Regions from separate parts of the Arthrobacter sp. EM1 genome, predicted to be linked through region 3. Evidence: riboswitches for the same ligand, from Rfam matches in the RefSeq annotation. Region 3 holds a riboswitch; each other region holds the start of a gene.

Region 1 (5,265 bases), 100 kb from region 3:
CACTTCGGCCCGGGCCAGCGCGGGGGAGTCGTTGACGCCGTCGCCGACCATGGCGACTTTGAGTCCGCGGGCCTGCAGTTCGGCGACTTTCTTGTCTTTGTCTGCCGGGAGGACTTCGGCGAACACCTCTTCGATATTGAGTTCTTCGGCGACGGCGGATGCGACCTGTTGGGCGTCGCCGGTGATCATAGCGACCTTGATGCCGCGGTCCTGCAGGGCTTTGACGGCCTGGCGGGATTCGGTGCGGACGGCGTCCTCGAGGCTCACGGCCCCGAGGATCCTTTGCCCGTCAATGATGTGCAGGACGGCTGCGCCTCGGTCCATCCACGCCCCGGTGGCGGCGGCCAATGATTTCGGTTCGTGGGCTTCGAGGTCACGGAGCAGTGCCGGGCCGCCGACGTGGATGGTCCTGCCGTCGACCGTGGCGCGGACACCGCGGCCGGTCATGGACGAAAATCCGGACGCCGCTGGAATCGTCAGGTTCTGCTCCCGTGCGGCGCGGACGATGGCCCGTGCCACCGGGTGCTCACTGTCTGCTTCCACGGCTGCTGCCAGTGCCAGGAGATCGTTCCGGTCCACGCCTTGGGCGGTCGCGACGTCTTTGAGTGCCGGTTCGCCCTTGGTGAGGGTCCCGGTCTTGTCGAAGAGCACAACGTCGATGGTGCGCATGCGCTCCAGTGCCATCCGGTTCTTGATCAGGACACCGGCCCGTGCCGCCTGCTCGGTGGAGATGGCGATGACCAAGGGGATGGCCAGGCCAAGGGCATGGGGGCAGGCGATTACGAGGACGGTGACGGTGCGGGTCACGGCGTCGGGGACGCTGCCCAGCAGTGACCAGACGATGAACGTGAGGACCCCGGCGCCGGCGGCGAAGTAGAACAGGAAACCGGCGGCCCGGTCGGCGAGGGCCTGGGCTTTGGAGGAGGAGGCCTGCGCCTCGGCGACGAGGCGCTGGATTCCGGCCAGGGCGGTGTCGTCCCCGACAGCGGTGACCTGCACGCGGACGGTGTTGTCTGTGGCGATGGTTCCGGCGATGACCTTATCCCCGGATGAGCGGAGGACGGTCCTGGATTCCCCGGTGATCATCGATTCGTCGAACTCTGCCTGGCCGTCAACAATGGTGCCGTCGGCCGGCATTCGGGCTCCGGAGCGGACCAGGACGGTGTCCCCCGCCGCAAGCTCGCTGACTTTGATGGTTTCGGTGCCCTCAGCGGTAATCCTGTCTGCCTCGTCGGGCAACAGAGCCGCAAGAGCGTCCAGGGCACCCCGTGCGGAGCCGAGGGCGCGCATCTCGATCCAGTGCCCCAGCAGCATGATCGCCACCAACAGGGCCAGCTCCCACCAGAAGTCCAGGTCGAACCCGCCGATCCCGAGGCTGGTGATCCAGGAGGCGATGAATGCGACGCTGATCGCCATGGCGATCAGCAGCATCATGGCCGGTTTTCGGCTCTTCAGTTCCTCCAGGCCACCTTTGAGGAAGGGCTGCCCGCCGTAGAAGAAGATCACGGTGCCCAGCGCCGGCGGGATCCAGGCCGAGCCCAGGAAAACCGGGGGTGTATAGCCCAGCAGCCCGCCGAACATGGGGCTGAAGAACACGACAGGCACGGACATGGCCAGCGTCAGCCAGAACCTGTTCTTGAACATCGCGACGCTGTGTCCGGCGTGTTGGCCCTGGGTGTGCACCATGTGCTCATCATCCATGCCTTGGGAATGGACGGCGTGGGCATCAGGTGCATGCGCCACGGCCGCCCCGCTGCGGGGAGCGCCTGGCTCGTCCTGCCGGGCGGAAGGTCCGTTGTGGTGGTCGTGGTCCATTTGGTGCGCTCCTCAGGAATTATCTCTGGTGGCGGCCAGGGCCGACGGCTTGTCTGTATCGGAGAACGGCTGGACTACTCGCCGGCGGTAAGGCTGTAGCCGGCGCCGGTCACTGCGTTGCGAACCGCGGAGACGTCCGCCGCACCGGCCACGGTGAGGCGGGACTCTCCTCCGACGACGAGCTCCACGATCGCCGACTCGACCCCGGCCACGGCACTGACTGCCTGTTCTACCGTTTGAACGCAGTGTCCGCAGGTAAGTCCTTCGACCAGGTATTCGAAGCCCTCAGCCGGGGTCTGTGTCTGCGTCCGGGCGCCGGGTGAGCAGCAGCTGCAGCCGGACGGTTCCGGAGCGGCAAGGGGAAGTTCGGTCCGGTTGTTAGTTCCGCACATGTCAGTTCGTTCCTTTGCAAAGAGCCGTAACGAGGATGCTGGGGTTGAACGGCTGTAACGGCCGGCAATTCCTCGGGCCTGGACAAACCACTTCACTGACAACAGGTCAAATATACCCCCAAGGGGTATATTTTACAAAGTGCCCGGGATGCCTCTGACGGACTCAGGAACGGGGGGAGCCTCCCGCACGCGGCACCTGCCGGGTCCCGCCGCCCTGCGCTGTCGCCATAGGGGCGCCCGCTCACCGCGGATCATGGCGGGGCCGCCCGTCGAACCCATGCGGCAGCATTCGTTACCTGAATGTGACATCCCCTTAGTATTACCGTACCGTCGAATTCGTGCCGGTTTTCTCCGAGAAAGGGACTCCCTGGCCGATTGCCTAACTCTGCCGCTGCCCGGGATCCGTTCGCAGAAATCGTCCGGCAGAGACGAGGAAACCACATGTTGGCCTGTTCTCAGGCCTTGGGGTGAAGCCGCGCCCCTGCACTTATGCAGGTCGCGGCCGGGTGTCTCCCATCCGAATCCGACACCTCACCCCGCAGGCATGGGGAGAGGCTACTTCATGTCCGCACGCAAAAATCCGGGCCGCCACCGCGCTGTGACCGCCAAGACCAGCACCCTTGCGACAATCTCCAGGACCGCTACCGGCAACGCCGGCGGGGTGGGCCGGCAGGCCGCCGTCATCGCCGCCGCGTCGGGACTTGTTCTGACCAGCGGGATCGCCGCCCAGGCTGCCGACGCCCCGGCGCAGCGGGACTCGGCCCCTGTCTCGAACCTTGAGGTGTCCAACCAGGCGCCGGCTCAGCTCAGCGCGGACTCCAGCGTCCGGATTTCCTTTGAAGGCCCCGCCGTCACCACCGCCTCCGCCCCGGTCATTGAGGCGCCCAAGCCTGCTGTCCAAGCGCCGGCTCCTGCCGCCGAAGCCGCCCAGGCTCCGGGGCAGGCCACCATCACTGTCCAGCCCCAGGCCGCGACCGCACCTCTTTCCGCTCCGGCGGCAGGAGGGGTCAACGCCGCGATGGTTTCCGCCGCTTACGTCCAACTTAGCCTGGTCCAGGACTGCACAGCCCTGGTAGAAAAGGCCCTGGGGGCTGCGGGTATCCCTGTCGGGGACCTGGCCCGATGCAGTCCATGAGCTACGGAAAGGCAGTCGCTGACGCGCAGCCGGGCGACGTGGTCATCAAGCCGGGCCACATCGGCATGTACGTCGGTAACGGCCAGGTTCTTAGCTTCGGCATGAACAGCAAGAACCAAACCGTTGTGCATCCGCTGTCGTGGCTGACCGCCACCGGTCCCGTCACGTTCGTCCGCGCGGGCGCCTAGCGCACACCCGTCAAGGGCCGGTGAATTGCTGCCTTTGGTGGCAGCGGATCGCCGGCCCTTGGCGAGTTCCCCCTGAATGCCAGCAGCCCGGAACGGGCGCTACCGCCTATCAACGAGGTGTCGGGTTCTGACATCCGGTGCCGGTTGGTCAGGCCTGCCGGGCGAGAACCGGCAGCGCAGCCCGATGGTGTGGGGAGGAATCCTGAACCGTCGTCCCGGCGAAGCGGCGAAGGCGCAGCGAGTTACTGACGACCAGGACCGAACTGGCAGCCATCGCGGCGCCGGCGATCATCGGATTCAGCAACCCCAATGCGGCAACCGGGATCCCGATGGCGTTGTAGAAGAACGCCCAGAACAGGTTGGTCTTGATGGTGGCCAGCGTCCTGCGGGACAGCTCAATTGCCTGGGCCACCTGGCCAAGGTCGTTGCCCATGACGGTCAGGTCCGCTGCGGCGATCGCGACGTCTGTTCCACTTCCCATGGCAATGCCCAGGTCAGCTTGTGCCAGGGCCGCGGCGTCGTTGACGCCGTCCCCTGCCATGGCGACGGTGGCCCCGGACGCCTGAAGCTTCCGAACCGCGTCTACCTTTTCTTCCGGCAAGACGTTGGCCATGACATCCTGGGCCGGGATTCCCACCTCGTCGGCAACGATCGCTGCGACTGCGGCATTGTCGCCGGTCAGCAGGATGGGCCGGAGCCCCAGGGCTTTGAGTCGGGCAATGGCTGCCGGGGAGCCGTTCTTGACCGTGTCGGTGAGGCTCATGATTCCCGCGGCCTGCCCGTCGACGCCGACCCAGATGACGGTGGCGCCGGTTCCCTCCTGGGCCTGCAGGGCGGTTTGATGGTGGTCCGCCGGGATGATCCCGTTTTCCTGAAGCCACCCGGCCCTCCCGGCGACCACCCGACGGCCGTCCACCATTCCCCGCACGCCTCCGCCGGGAGCGCTCTCAAAGTCGGTGACTGGCACCAGCGGCCCTTCGCCCTTGGCCGCGCGAACGATGGCACGCGCGATGGGATGCTCGCTGGCGGCTTCAACGGCGCCGGCCAAGGCCAGGATTTCTTCCCGGCTGGCACCGGAGAAGCTGTGGATTCCCGCGACGGAGAGCTGTCCGGTTGTCACGGTGCCGGTTTTGTCCAGCACGATGGTGTCCACGGTCCGGGTGTCTTCGAGAACCTGCGGGCCCTTGATGAGGATGCCCAGCTGGGCGCCGCGGCCCGTTCCGGTCAGCAGTGCCGTCGGTGTCGCCAGGCCGAGCGCGCAGGGGCAGGCGATGACCAGGACCGCGACGGCGGCCGTGAAGGCGGCCTGCGGGTCGCCTCCGAAGAGCATCCACACGGTGAACGTGGCCGCGGCGATGGCGAGGACGATCGGAACGAAGACTGCACTGATCCGGTCCGCCAGGCGGGCAATCGGGGCCTTGCCGTTTTGGGCCTGGCTGACCAGCCGGCCCATCTGGGCCAGCGTTGTGTCGCTGCCGACACGGGTCGCCTTCACCAGCAGCCGGCCGTTGGCGTTGATCGTCGCCCCGGTCACTGTGTCGTCGACGCCGACCTCGACCGGGAGCGACTCTCCGGTGATGAGCGATGTGTCGACCGCGCTGTGACCGTCGACGACAAACCCGTCGGTCGCAATCTTCTCGCCCGGGTGGACGAGGAAGACATCTCCTGGCTGAAGACGGTCGGCGGGTATCAGGGACTCGACGCCGTCGCGGAGCACGGTGGCTTCCTTGGCCCC
Region 2 (5,265 bases), 610 kb from region 3:
CCTGGCTGATCGTGCGGTGGCGGACCAGGCTCAGCAGCCGCAAGGAACAGGCTCGCGGCGACGCGAGCTACGCCAGCGTCAGCATGGACCTCCAGGTCACCGAACTGAACGCCGGCACCATCCCGGAAGCGTCCCGCTACGGCAGTACAGTGCTGGAAAAGCACCGGACCTTTATGGCGAAGTACCGCACGGCCACCGGTCTCTCCAACCAGGTCCATTCCTTGTCCGCCAGGGACCTCAGCCGCCGGCCGAACCTGAAACTGATCCGCAGCTACGCCGACGCCGCCGCCGAATTGGATGCCCTCGACGACGTTATCGCCGACACCAATGCCCTGCTCAATCGTGGCTCCGTGTGGGCGCCTGCCTGGGACCGGCAGCTCGCTCCGTTCCGCGCCGACCTCGCGGCAATTGAACAGATGCTCAGCAAGCGCAACGCCGGGGGCAACACGGCGACCGCAGCGGCCCTGCGTTCGTTCCGGGACACAAGCCACCGCGATATCGAAAGGTGGACGGCGGAACTCGCGGACGGAACCATCAGCCCTGAGACGGCCCTGGACCGGCTGCGGGACGCACGCACCCAGCTCTCCGAGCTGCTCAGGGACCACGCGGATACCGTCATCGCCGGCTACGCCAAAAACGAAAAGGAAGCCAACCTGATGCGCAAGGAAATGGAAAGCGCCCAGGCCGGCAGCAAAGCCAAGTACGGGCGTACCTACGAGCCCAGCATCCTTGGCACCGTGTACCCGGCCTACTACTTCTTCTCCGTTCCCACTTTCAACTCCGGTTTCAACACCGGTGTCAGCAGCGTCGGAAGCGCCCGCGGCGGCGGCGGCACCACCGGCTACGGCGCAAGCGGCGGAAGCTTCTCCGGGTCCGGCAGTTCATCCAGCTTCTAACGGTTCGGCCGGAATTGACCCTACCGGAGAGCCGAACTGCGGCGTACGCTCGAACTCCCGGGGTGCCGGGCAGCGAAGGAGTGATGCAATGCACAAAGTCATTCTGATGTTTCAGGTATCCCTGGACGGATTCATCGAGGGGCCGGGGCAGGACCTGAGCTGGCATCGGGTCGATGAAGAACTGCACCAACATTTTAACGAAGAGCTCCGCGGCATGGGAGCGTTTCTAGACGGCCGCGTGACGTACGAGATGATGGCCGAGTACTGGCCCACGGCCGCCCAGGACCCGTCCAGCACGGCCCCGGAGATCGAGTTCGCCGGGATCTGGCGGGACATGCCCAAGGTCGTCTACTCCAGGACCTTGTCGAAGGCCGGCTGGAATACGCAGGTGGTGCGCGAGGTCGTTCCCGGGGACGTGAGGCGGCTCAGGGAACACTCGGATGGCGACCTTGCGCTGGGCGGTGCAGAGCTCGCGGCGGCCTTCAGGCGGCTGGGGCTGATCGATGAGTACCGGATCTATGTGCACCCGGTCCTGCTTGGCCGGGGCAAGCCTTTGTTTCAGGCGGCCGATGACATCACGGCGCTCCGACTGCTGGAGAGCCGTACGTTCGGCAGCGGGGTGGTGTTGCTGCGGTATTCCCCGGAGCCTGCCTCCGGGCAGACCGAAGGCCGGTGATCCGCTGCCCCCAAGGCAACCGATCGACCGGCCTTCAGTACAGTGCCTGCGGTTGTGCTAGCCGGCGCGGACGAACGTTATGGGCCCCGTGGCGGTCAGCCAGGACAGCGGGTGGGCCATGGTGGCGTTGACACCGTTCATGCCGCCGCTGATGGCCTGGCCGTTGCCGGCGTAGATGGCAACGTGGCCGGACTGGACAATGATGTCTCCGGGCTGGGGGTCGCCGACTACCTTCCCGTAGTTCATAAAGCCCATCGGACCAATGTCACCAACCGGGATGCCGGCAGCGTTCAGGGCCTTCTCGACCATCGCGGTGCAGTCCTGCGTGATGCCGACCTGGCCGTACGCCACGGCCAGAAGGGTGGCATTGACCCCGCCGGCAGCCGGGGCAGCAACAGGAGCCGCTGCCGGCGCAGGTGCAGCCTGGACGTTGACAGTAGCCTTCGCGGCGGCAGGGGCGGCAGGGGCGGCAGGGGCGGCAGGGGCGGCCGCACGGGCCGGTGCTGCGGGGGCCGCCGGGGCCGCGACGGGCTGGGGTGCCTCGACCACTGGCGCCGGGGCAGTCTCAACGACGGGGCGTTCGAAGGTGATCTGTACAGCCGAGTCCGCCATAACCGGGGCGGCGACCGCGCCCTTGACATCGACGGAACTCGCGGGTGCGGAGTCGCGCTGGGCTGGCACGTCCGCTGCATTGGCGGCCATCGCGCCGCTGAAAACCATTCCGGAAGCGGCGGCGAAGACTGCGGCCTGACGGCCGATGGTGCGGCGGGTACTGCGAAGATCGTCGCGGTTGGGCGCGTGAGTGTTGCTGAAAGTCATTAGTTGAGCCTCTCCCAATGCCTGCGGGGTGAGCTGTCGGATTCGGATGGGAGGCACCCGGCCGCACGCGGACCCGATCATGTCGGGCCGTGCGGCTTCACCCCAAGACCCCTGGAGAACAGCGGGCCAAAAGTGGTTTCCCCGTCTCTGCCGGACGTTGCTGCGAGTTATCCCCGCGCCGCGGCAGAGTTAGGCAATCGGCTGGGGAGAGCCCGTCTCGGAGACAACAGGCACCTAACAAAGATAACGGAATGATCACAACATGTCACGTTGCGGTAACGGCGGACCGGGCTGCGGGGGCCCGCCGGCCCTTCCCGCACGCGGTCACAGGCATAGGATGTTGCCAACACCGTCCCCCGAAGCAGAGGCCCGAAAATGACCACTCCCCACGCCGCCCGGCCCGCTGTGGCAATCTGCCAGCTCAGTAACCAGCCGTTGGCGGACTTCAGTGTCAACACCGAACTGCTGGTCCTGGAAAACGGGGAAGTCCACGTTTCGACGTGGGACGCCGAGCCACGCGACGGCGGCTTCGATGTCCGCGTCCTGAATGACCGTGTGGATACCCTCGGCTTTATGGTGATCACGGATTGGGAGTTCTTCGACGAAAAGGCCTACGCCGTTGTGGAGCGCCGACCGGGCCACTCAGGGTAGCTTGCCGGCCGGGACGTCCGGGTCAGAACTCCAGCTCCGGCCGGTGCCGTTCCATCTCGGCGAGCATCAGGGCCACCGCGACGTCGGTGACCGCACTCTCGCCGTCCTGACCCGACTCCGCTCGGGGTGGCCGCGCCAGCGCCGATCGGGCGTGACGCACGAACCGGGGCCAGTCCCCTGCGCCGGTGCGGAGTGCGCGCAGCGGTGACAGCAGGGCCGCGCGGCGCAGCCAGCCGTCGGGATCCCGAATCCAACGGTCCAGGACACTGTCGGCGCGTACCCTGCCGACGACGTCGAGCCCGGCGATCAGGGGACCAACGACGTCGATGGCCAGCGGATCAACCAAGGCGCCCAGCCGGGCACTCCGCACAAATCCCTCGATCCGGGTCAGGTCCGTATTGGTCAGCACGCCCACTTTTGACTGCAGCAGCACAACGGCGGCGAGGCGGCGTTCAAAGACCGGCACGTCCCACAGCTCGGAGCCCAGGGCGGTGATGTCATCATGGGTCAGTCCTGGATGGCGGCGGAGGGTGTCACGGACGGTTCCGCGGACGGCTCCGACCGATGCACCGTAGTACCGGTGATTGCTGCCGTGCCTGGCCTCAGCGTCCTCGGCTCGGCTCCACGAGGACTCGCGCTGGAGGGCCGCGTCAATAGCATCACCCGCATAGCTCATGGGGATATTCTCCCGCAGACCCTGGGCTGTTGATGATCCGGACCGCCAGGGCGAGCCAACGGGCCCCGCTGCTCAGGACTCCTTGGGCCGGACAACGAGCACAGGGCAGGGCGCGTGATTGATGATCTGTGTTGCCACCGATCCCAGGTGCAGCCCGGGGAATCCGCCGTGACCACGGGCCCCCACGATAACGAGGTCGGCAGCCTTGGCGGCGTCGAGCAATGCAGACGCCGCCGAATCGCCGTGAACGACTTCTCCACTGGCTGCCACGCCCTGGCTTTCAGCAGTCTCCAGGGCAGCAGCCTGCAACGTCTCGGCTGCGCGTCGGGGGGAGTCCTCTGCCACAACTTCGCCGGCGGCCGTTTCCAAAAGTGCCGGGTACCAGGCGAGCGGGGGCTTGCTCCAGGCGGTGATGAGGCGAATCCGGCCATTGCGGCGCTTTGCCTCATCCACGGCCCAGTTCAGTGCACTGTCCGAGTTCTCTGAGCCGTCAAAACCAACCACAATGACAAACGGGCCTGTACTGGTCATGTCTTTTCCATTCTCTAGATTCAGTGGGCGAGGTGGGCGAGTCGGTCGTGGCGGGAGCGAAAGCCGGTGCCAGTGGCCTAGACCTCGACGGCGGGTTTCGGCCCCTTCGCAAAGGCTGCCTGGCCCACGTGCTGGAGGCAATCGGCAAGGGTGCTGACCAGCCGCGCCCCAAGGGTGACGGGCGGGTCCCAGCGGGTATCGACAATGCGGTCGAAGTCCTTGTCGCCGAGGGATTCCAGGAACTGCACGGTCTGCTTGTGAACCGCTTCATAGTATTCCGCCAGGAGCTCCGGGGAGGCTTTCACCGCGTCGACCTGGTCCGAAGTATGGCGGTATCCGGTGTCTTTGGCAGCCAAGGGCAGATCAAAACGATCCGCAAACCCCTCCGCAATCCAGACCTGTTCCAGTCCTGCCGCAGCGGCGAGTTGCGCGTCCTCCACCCGGCTGAGATGCCAGATCAGCCAAGCCATCGAGTTTCCGGTGCCCGCTGGCCGACGGAGGAGGGCCGTACCGTCACACCCGTCAAGGGTGTCTGCCACGGTTTCACGGAGCCGGCCGAAGGCGTCCAGCAGCAGTTCGTTGGGTTTCATCGAGTCCCCTCATCGAGTAGCGTCGCTCCGCCCCATGCTTGCACGGAGAACACTCCCCCGGATAGGGCCGAATCGATCCTAAGTCCGGCCTGATCTTCGATCCTGCGTCCCGCCTTCAGCACACGCCTTCAGCACACCGCCTTCAGCACACGCCGTCAGCACACCTCCGCCGTGCGAACGTATTCAGGAGAGCAGCGCCTGCACCGTCACGTAGCTTGCGACCAGCAGAACCAGGACGCCGAAACTTCGCTTCAGGACTTTGTCCGGGATCCTGGTCCCGAGCCTGCCGGCAAGGAGGGACGTGACCATGGCCGCGCCGGCGAAGGCGGACGTCACGGCCCAGTCGATCTGCAGGTCCCCGAGGTGTGCAGCAAAGCCGGCCACCGAGTTGATCACGATGATCACCAGTGAGGTGCCAACGGTCAC
Region 3 (5,265 bases):
ACGACCACTGTGGAGATGGACATCAGCACGGCTCCCGTGGCAGGGGAGAGGACGACTCCGGCGAAGGCGAGTACGCCGGCGGCGAGCGGGACGGAGATGATGTTGTAGCCGGTGGCCCAGATGAGGTTCTGCCACATTTTCCGGTAGCTTGCCCGGGACAGGTCCAGCATGGACAGGACGGCCCGGGGGTCGTTGCCGGCTAGGACCACACCGGCGGATTCCATCGCGACGTCGGTTCCGGCGCCGATTGCGATGCCCACTTCGGCCCGGGCCAGCGCGGGGGAGTCGTTAACGCCGTCGCCGACCATGGCGACTTTGAGTCCGCGGGCCTGCAGTTCGGCGACTTTCTTGTCTTTGTCTGCCGGGAGTACTTCGGCGAACACTTCTTCGATATTGAGTTCTTCGGCGACGGCGGATGCGACCTGTTGGGCGTCGCCGGTGATCATAGCGACCTTGATGCCGCGGTCCTGCAGGGCTTTGACGGCCTGGCGGGACTCGGTGCGGACGGCGTCCTCGAGGCTCACAGCCCCGAGGATCCTTTGCCCGTCAATGATGTGCAGGACGGCTGCGCCACGGTCCATCCACGCCCCGGTGGCGGCGGCTAATGATTCCGGTTCGTGGGCTTCGAGGTCACGGAGCAGTGCCGGGCCGCCGACCTGGATGGTTTTGCCGTCGACCGTGGCGCGGACACCGCGGCCGGTCATGGACGAAAAGCCGGACGCGGTCGGAATCGGCAGGCTCTTCTCCTGCGCGGCCCGGACGATGGCCCGTGCCACCGGGTGCTCGCTGTCCGCTTCCACAGCTGCTGCCAGCGCCAGGAGCTCGTCCCGGTCCACGCCCGCGGCGGTTGCGACGTCCTTGAGCGCGGGCTCACCCTTGGTGAGGGTCCCGGTCTTGTCGAAGAGGACAACGTCGATGGTGCGCATGCGCTCCAGTGCCAGCCGGTTCTTGATCAGGACACCGGCCCGGGCGGCCTGCTCGGTGGAGATGGCGATGACCAAGGGGATGGCCAGGCCAAGGGCATGGGGGCAGGCGATTACGAGGACGGTGACGGTGCGGGTCACGGCGTCGGGGACGCTGCCCAGCAGTGACCAGACGATGAACGTGAGGACCCCGGCGCCGGCGGCGAAGTAGAACAGGAAACCGGCGGCCCGGTCGGCGAGGGCCTGGGCTTTGGAGGAGGAGGCCTGCGCCTCGGCGACGAGGCGCTGGATTCCGGCCAGGGCGGTGTCGTCCCCGACAGCGGTGACCTGCACGCGGACGGTGTTGTCTGTGGCGATGGTTCCGGCGATGACCTTATCCCCGGATGAGCGGAGGACGGTCCTGGATTCCCCGGTGATCATCGATTCGTCGAACTCGGCCTGGCCGTCAACAATGGTGCCGTCGGCCGGCATTCGGGCTCCGGAGCGGACCAGGACGGTGTCCCCCGCCGCAAGCTCGCTGACTTTGATGGTTTCGGTGCCCTCAGCGGTAATCCTGTCTGCCTCGTCGGGCAACAGAGCCGCAAGAGCGTCCAGGGCACCCCGTGCGGAGCCGAGGGCGCGCATCTCGATCCAGTGCCCCAGCAGCATGATCGCCACCAACAGGGCCAGCTCCCACCAGAAGTCCAGGTCGAACCCGCCGATCCCGAGGCTGGTGATCCAGGAGGCGATGAATGCGACGCTGATCGCCATGGCGATCAGCAGCATCATGGCCGGTTTTCGGCTCTTCAGTTCTTCCAGGCCACCTTTGAGGAAGGGCTGCCCGCCGTAGAAGAAGATCACGGTGCCCAGCGCCGGCGGGATCCAGGCCGAGCCCGGGAAAACCGGGGGTGTATAGCCGAGCAGCCCGCCGAACATGGGGCTGAAGAACACGACAGGCACGGACATGGCCAGCGTCAGCCAGAACCTGTTTTTGAACATCGCGACGCTGTGTCCGGCGTGTTGGCCCTGGGTGTGCACCATGTGCTCATCATCCATGCCGTGGGCATCAGGTGCATGCGCGACGGCGGAACCGCTGGGGGGAGCGCTTGGCTCGTCCTGCCGGGCGGAAGGTCCGTTGTGGTGGTCGTGGTCCATTTGGTGCGCTCCTCAGGAATTATCTCTGGTGGCGGCCGGGGCCGACGGCTTGTCTGTATCGGAGAACGGGCTGGACTACTCGCCGGCGGTAAGGCTGTAGCCGGCGCCGGTCACTGCGTTGCGAACCGCGGAGACGTCCGCCGCTCCGGCCACGGTGAGGCGGGACACTCCTCCGACGACGAGCTCCACGGTCGCCGACTCGACCCCGGCCACGGCACTGACTGCCTGTTCTACCGTTTGAACGCAGTGTCCGCAGGTAAGTCCTTCGACCAGGTATTCGAAGCCCTCAACCGGGGTCTGTGTCTGCGTCCGGGCGCCGGGTGAGCAGCAGCTGCAGCCGGACGATTCCGGAGCGGCAAGGGGAAGTTCGGTCCGGTTGTTAGTTCCGCACATGTCAGTTCGTTCCTTCACAAAGAGCCGTAACGAGGATGCTGGGGTTGAACGGCTGTAACGGCCGGCAATTCCTCGGGCCTGGACAAACCACTTCACTGACAACAGGTCAAATATACCCCCAAGGGGTATATTTTACAAAGTGCCCGGGATGCCTCTGACGGACTCAGGAACGGGGGGAGCCTCCCGCACGCGGCACCTGCCGGGTCCCGCCGCCCTGCGCTGTCGCCATAGGGGCGCCCGCTCACCGCGGATCATGGCGGGGCCGCCCGTCGAACCCATGCGGCAGCATTCGTTACCTGAATGTGACATCCCCTTAGTATTACCGTACCGTCGAATTCGTGCCGGTTTTCTCCGAGAAAGGGACTCCCTGGCCGATTGCCTAACTCTGCCGCTGCCCGGGATCCGTTCGCAGAAATCGTCCGGCAGAGACGAGGAAACCACATGTTGGCCTGTTCTCAGGCCTTGGGGTGAAGCCGCGCCCCTGCACTTATGCAGGTCGCGGCCGGGTGTCTCCCATCCGAATCCGACACCTCACCCCGCAGGCATGGGGAGAGGCTACTTCATGTCCGCACGCAAAAATCCGGGCCGCCACCGCGCTGTGACCGCCAAGACCAGCACCCTTGCGACAATCTCCAGGACCGCTACCGGCAACGCCGGCGGGGTGGGCCGCCAGGCCACCGTCATCGCCGCCGCGTCGGGACTTGTTCTGACCAGCGGGATCGCCGCCCAGGCTGCCGACGCCCCGGCGCAGCGGGACTCGGCCCCTGTCTCGAACCTTGAGGTGTCCACCCGGACACCCGCTGCGCTGAGTGCTGACGCCAGTGTCCGGATTGCCTTTGAACGGGGTGCTCATCGTGGCGGCCATGCCGGCGATCCGGAAAGCTGTGCCGCGAGCAGGGAGCCAAGGGACAACGTGGCGCCCATGCCGATGCCGCCGAGAATCTGCCCGCAGACCAGGATGGAGACCACTTTGCGTTGAGGCAGGACGCCGCCGGCGGGGCCGGCCAGAGATGCGGCGGGCCGTGGTCCTGCAGACCTGGGAATTGTTGGCATCCTGACAGTCTCTTGCATACCCCTTGGGGTATGCAAGAGATCTTCGGGGTGCTTGGCAAACGATACCCCTGGGGGTATTATTGCTTGTGTAACCAACCTACCTGAGGAGTAACAATGTGCAGTCCCGTCCGTTGCAGCAACTGTGGAAAGACCACCTGGGCCGGCTGCGGCGAGCACGTCGATTCGGTAATGGCTGACGTTCCGGAGGAGCGGCGCTGCACCTGCTCCTGACCCGCCGGGTCAGAACCTGCCCTGCAATACGTCCCTGCAATACGTTCCCTGCAGCACAGGGGACGTATTGCAGGGGGCTTCACGGGGTCTGCTGTCAGCGTCTTGGTCCCGTCGGCGGCCTCCACTTCCCGGGGGCTGTGCCGGGCCGATCGATTGCGGGGTGGCGATTGTTCCGTCGGCGCCCCACGGGCTGCTGTTTATGGCGCCGCCGCCGTGCATGGCGCGGATGACGCCCGGATCCCAAGCCGTGGCTTGCTGGAACCCTTGCTGGAACCTCAGGAGTTCGCGTTTGGCCATCCGGAGTCGCCGGCGAAGGCGACCGAGATCTCAGGGACTGATGTCAGTGAGTTGTGTACGGTGCAGTGGGAGGCGACGGCGAGCAGGGCCTCGCGGCGTTCGGCGGGCACGCCGTCGGGGATAGTGAGGTGCACATTGATCCGCGCAACGCGGGCGGGTCGTGAGCCCATCTCGAAATCCGCCTCCACGGCCAAGCCCTCGGTGGGCAGGTCATGCCGTTGCAGGTAGCGGCGGGCATAGAACGCGACGCAGCCGGCGAGGCTCGCGATGAACAGCTCCGTCGGCGTGGGGCCGGTATCCTCCCCGCCGTTGCCGACTGGCTGGTCGGTCCGGATGATGTGGCCACGGATATTGATATCGAAGCGGTCACCGCCCAGGTGCGCGACCCGGACCGGCTGGCTCCCCCCGGGTGCAGGGCCTCCGGTGGCTATTGCGCTGCCTGCGGCTGTAATGACTGGTTCACTGCTCAATGTGTTTCTCAATCCGCTGGTGGGGCATGCCCGGGAAGCCCTGGGCCGGAGCTGGGGTCGGGTAACTTCCTAGGAGGCCGGGGCGGCTGCCACTTTAGCCCGGATCTCTTCCATGTCCAGTTCCTTGATGCCCTTGATGAGCTGTTCCAGCCCGGCCGCGTTCATCGCCCCCGGCTGGGAGAAGACCAGGATCCCGTCCCGGAAGGCCATCAGGGTGGGGATGGAGCTGATGCGGGCGGCAGCGGAGAGGCCGGGTTCGGCCTCCGTGTCCACCTTCGCGAAAACAACGTCCGCGTGGTTCTCGGAAGCTTTGCTGAACGTGGGGGCGAACATCCGGCAGGGCCCGCACCAGGCTGCCCAGAAGTCCACCAGGACGATGTCGTTGTCGGTGATGGTGTCGTTGAAGGTCGCTTCAGAAATGTCGATGGTTGTCATAGTGAAATAATATACCCCTAGGGGTATTGGAGCAACAGGGCAGTGAGCTCTGTGCCGGTTTGCATTGATACCCCCTGGGGTATCATGATGGAGGGTAACTACCCGCCCGGACTGCCGGACAACGTGAAAGGGCACCAGCATGAAGAGCATTTCAGTGGACGACCTGGCAGCACTGGGGTCTGATGTTTCCATCATCGACGTCCGGGAAGAAGAGGAATACTCGGAGGCCTGCGTCCCGGGAACGAAAAACATTCCGCTCTCGGGTTTCCAGCACTCCCTCGGTGACGTTCCGGTCGGACGGACTGTTTATGTGATGTGCGCTTCGGGCG

What was found. A riboswitch is a leader RNA that binds a small molecule or an ion and turns the genes downstream of it on or off. The one in region 3 is predicted to bind cyclic di-AMP.
Region 1: it holds a riboswitch for cyclic di-AMP, as region 3 does, so the genes downstream of both, QI450_RS05740 (hypothetical protein) here and QI450_RS06315 (hypothetical protein) in region 3, are expected to answer to the same signal.
Region 2: it holds a riboswitch for cyclic di-AMP, as region 3 does, so the genes downstream of both, QI450_RS09135 (hypothetical protein) here and QI450_RS06315 (hypothetical protein) in region 3, are expected to answer to the same signal.

The regions. Positions count from the first base shown of each region.
Region 1 covers NZ_CP124836.1:1,279,233-1,284,497, forward strand. Annotated here, with positions in the region: gene QI450_RS05730 (copper-translocating P-type ATPase) at 1-1,815, opposite strand, end outside; gene QI450_RS05735 (heavy metal-associated domain-containing protein) at 1,890-2,207, opposite strand; cyclic di-AMP (ydaO/yuaA leader) riboswitch at 2,574-2,766, shown strand; gene QI450_RS05740 (hypothetical protein) at 2,770-3,342, shown strand; gene QI450_RS18085 (hypothetical protein) at 3,339-3,530, shown strand; gene QI450_RS05745 (heavy metal translocating P-type ATPase) at 3,679-5,265, opposite strand, start outside.
Region 2 covers NZ_CP124836.1:1,995,192-2,000,456, forward strand. Annotated here, with positions in the region: gene QI450_RS09125 (DUF5129 domain-containing protein) at 1-896, shown strand, start outside; gene QI450_RS09130 (dihydrofolate reductase family protein) at 985-1,572, shown strand; gene QI450_RS09135 (hypothetical protein) at 1,630-2,391, opposite strand; cyclic di-AMP (ydaO/yuaA leader) riboswitch at 2,396-2,594, opposite strand; gene QI450_RS09140 (hypothetical protein) at 2,767-3,042, shown strand; gene QI450_RS09145 (DNA alkylation repair protein) at 3,065-3,718, opposite strand; gene QI450_RS09150 (universal stress protein) at 3,791-4,249, opposite strand; gene QI450_RS09155 (DinB family protein) at 4,327-4,839, opposite strand; gene QI450_RS09160 (sulfite exporter TauE/SafE family protein) at 5,023-5,265, opposite strand, start outside.
Region 3 covers NZ_CP124836.1:1,383,206-1,388,470, forward strand. Annotated here, with positions in the region: gene QI450_RS06305 (copper-translocating P-type ATPase) at 1-2,057, opposite strand, end outside; gene QI450_RS06310 (heavy-metal-associated domain-containing protein) at 2,133-2,450, opposite strand; cyclic di-AMP (ydaO/yuaA leader) riboswitch at 2,817-3,009, shown strand; gene QI450_RS06315 (hypothetical protein) at 3,013-3,429, shown strand; gene QI450_RS06320 (OsmC family protein) at 4,010-4,501, opposite strand; gene trxA (thioredoxin) at 4,571-4,936, opposite strand; gene QI450_RS06330 (rhodanese-like domain-containing protein) at 5,076-5,265, shown strand, end outside.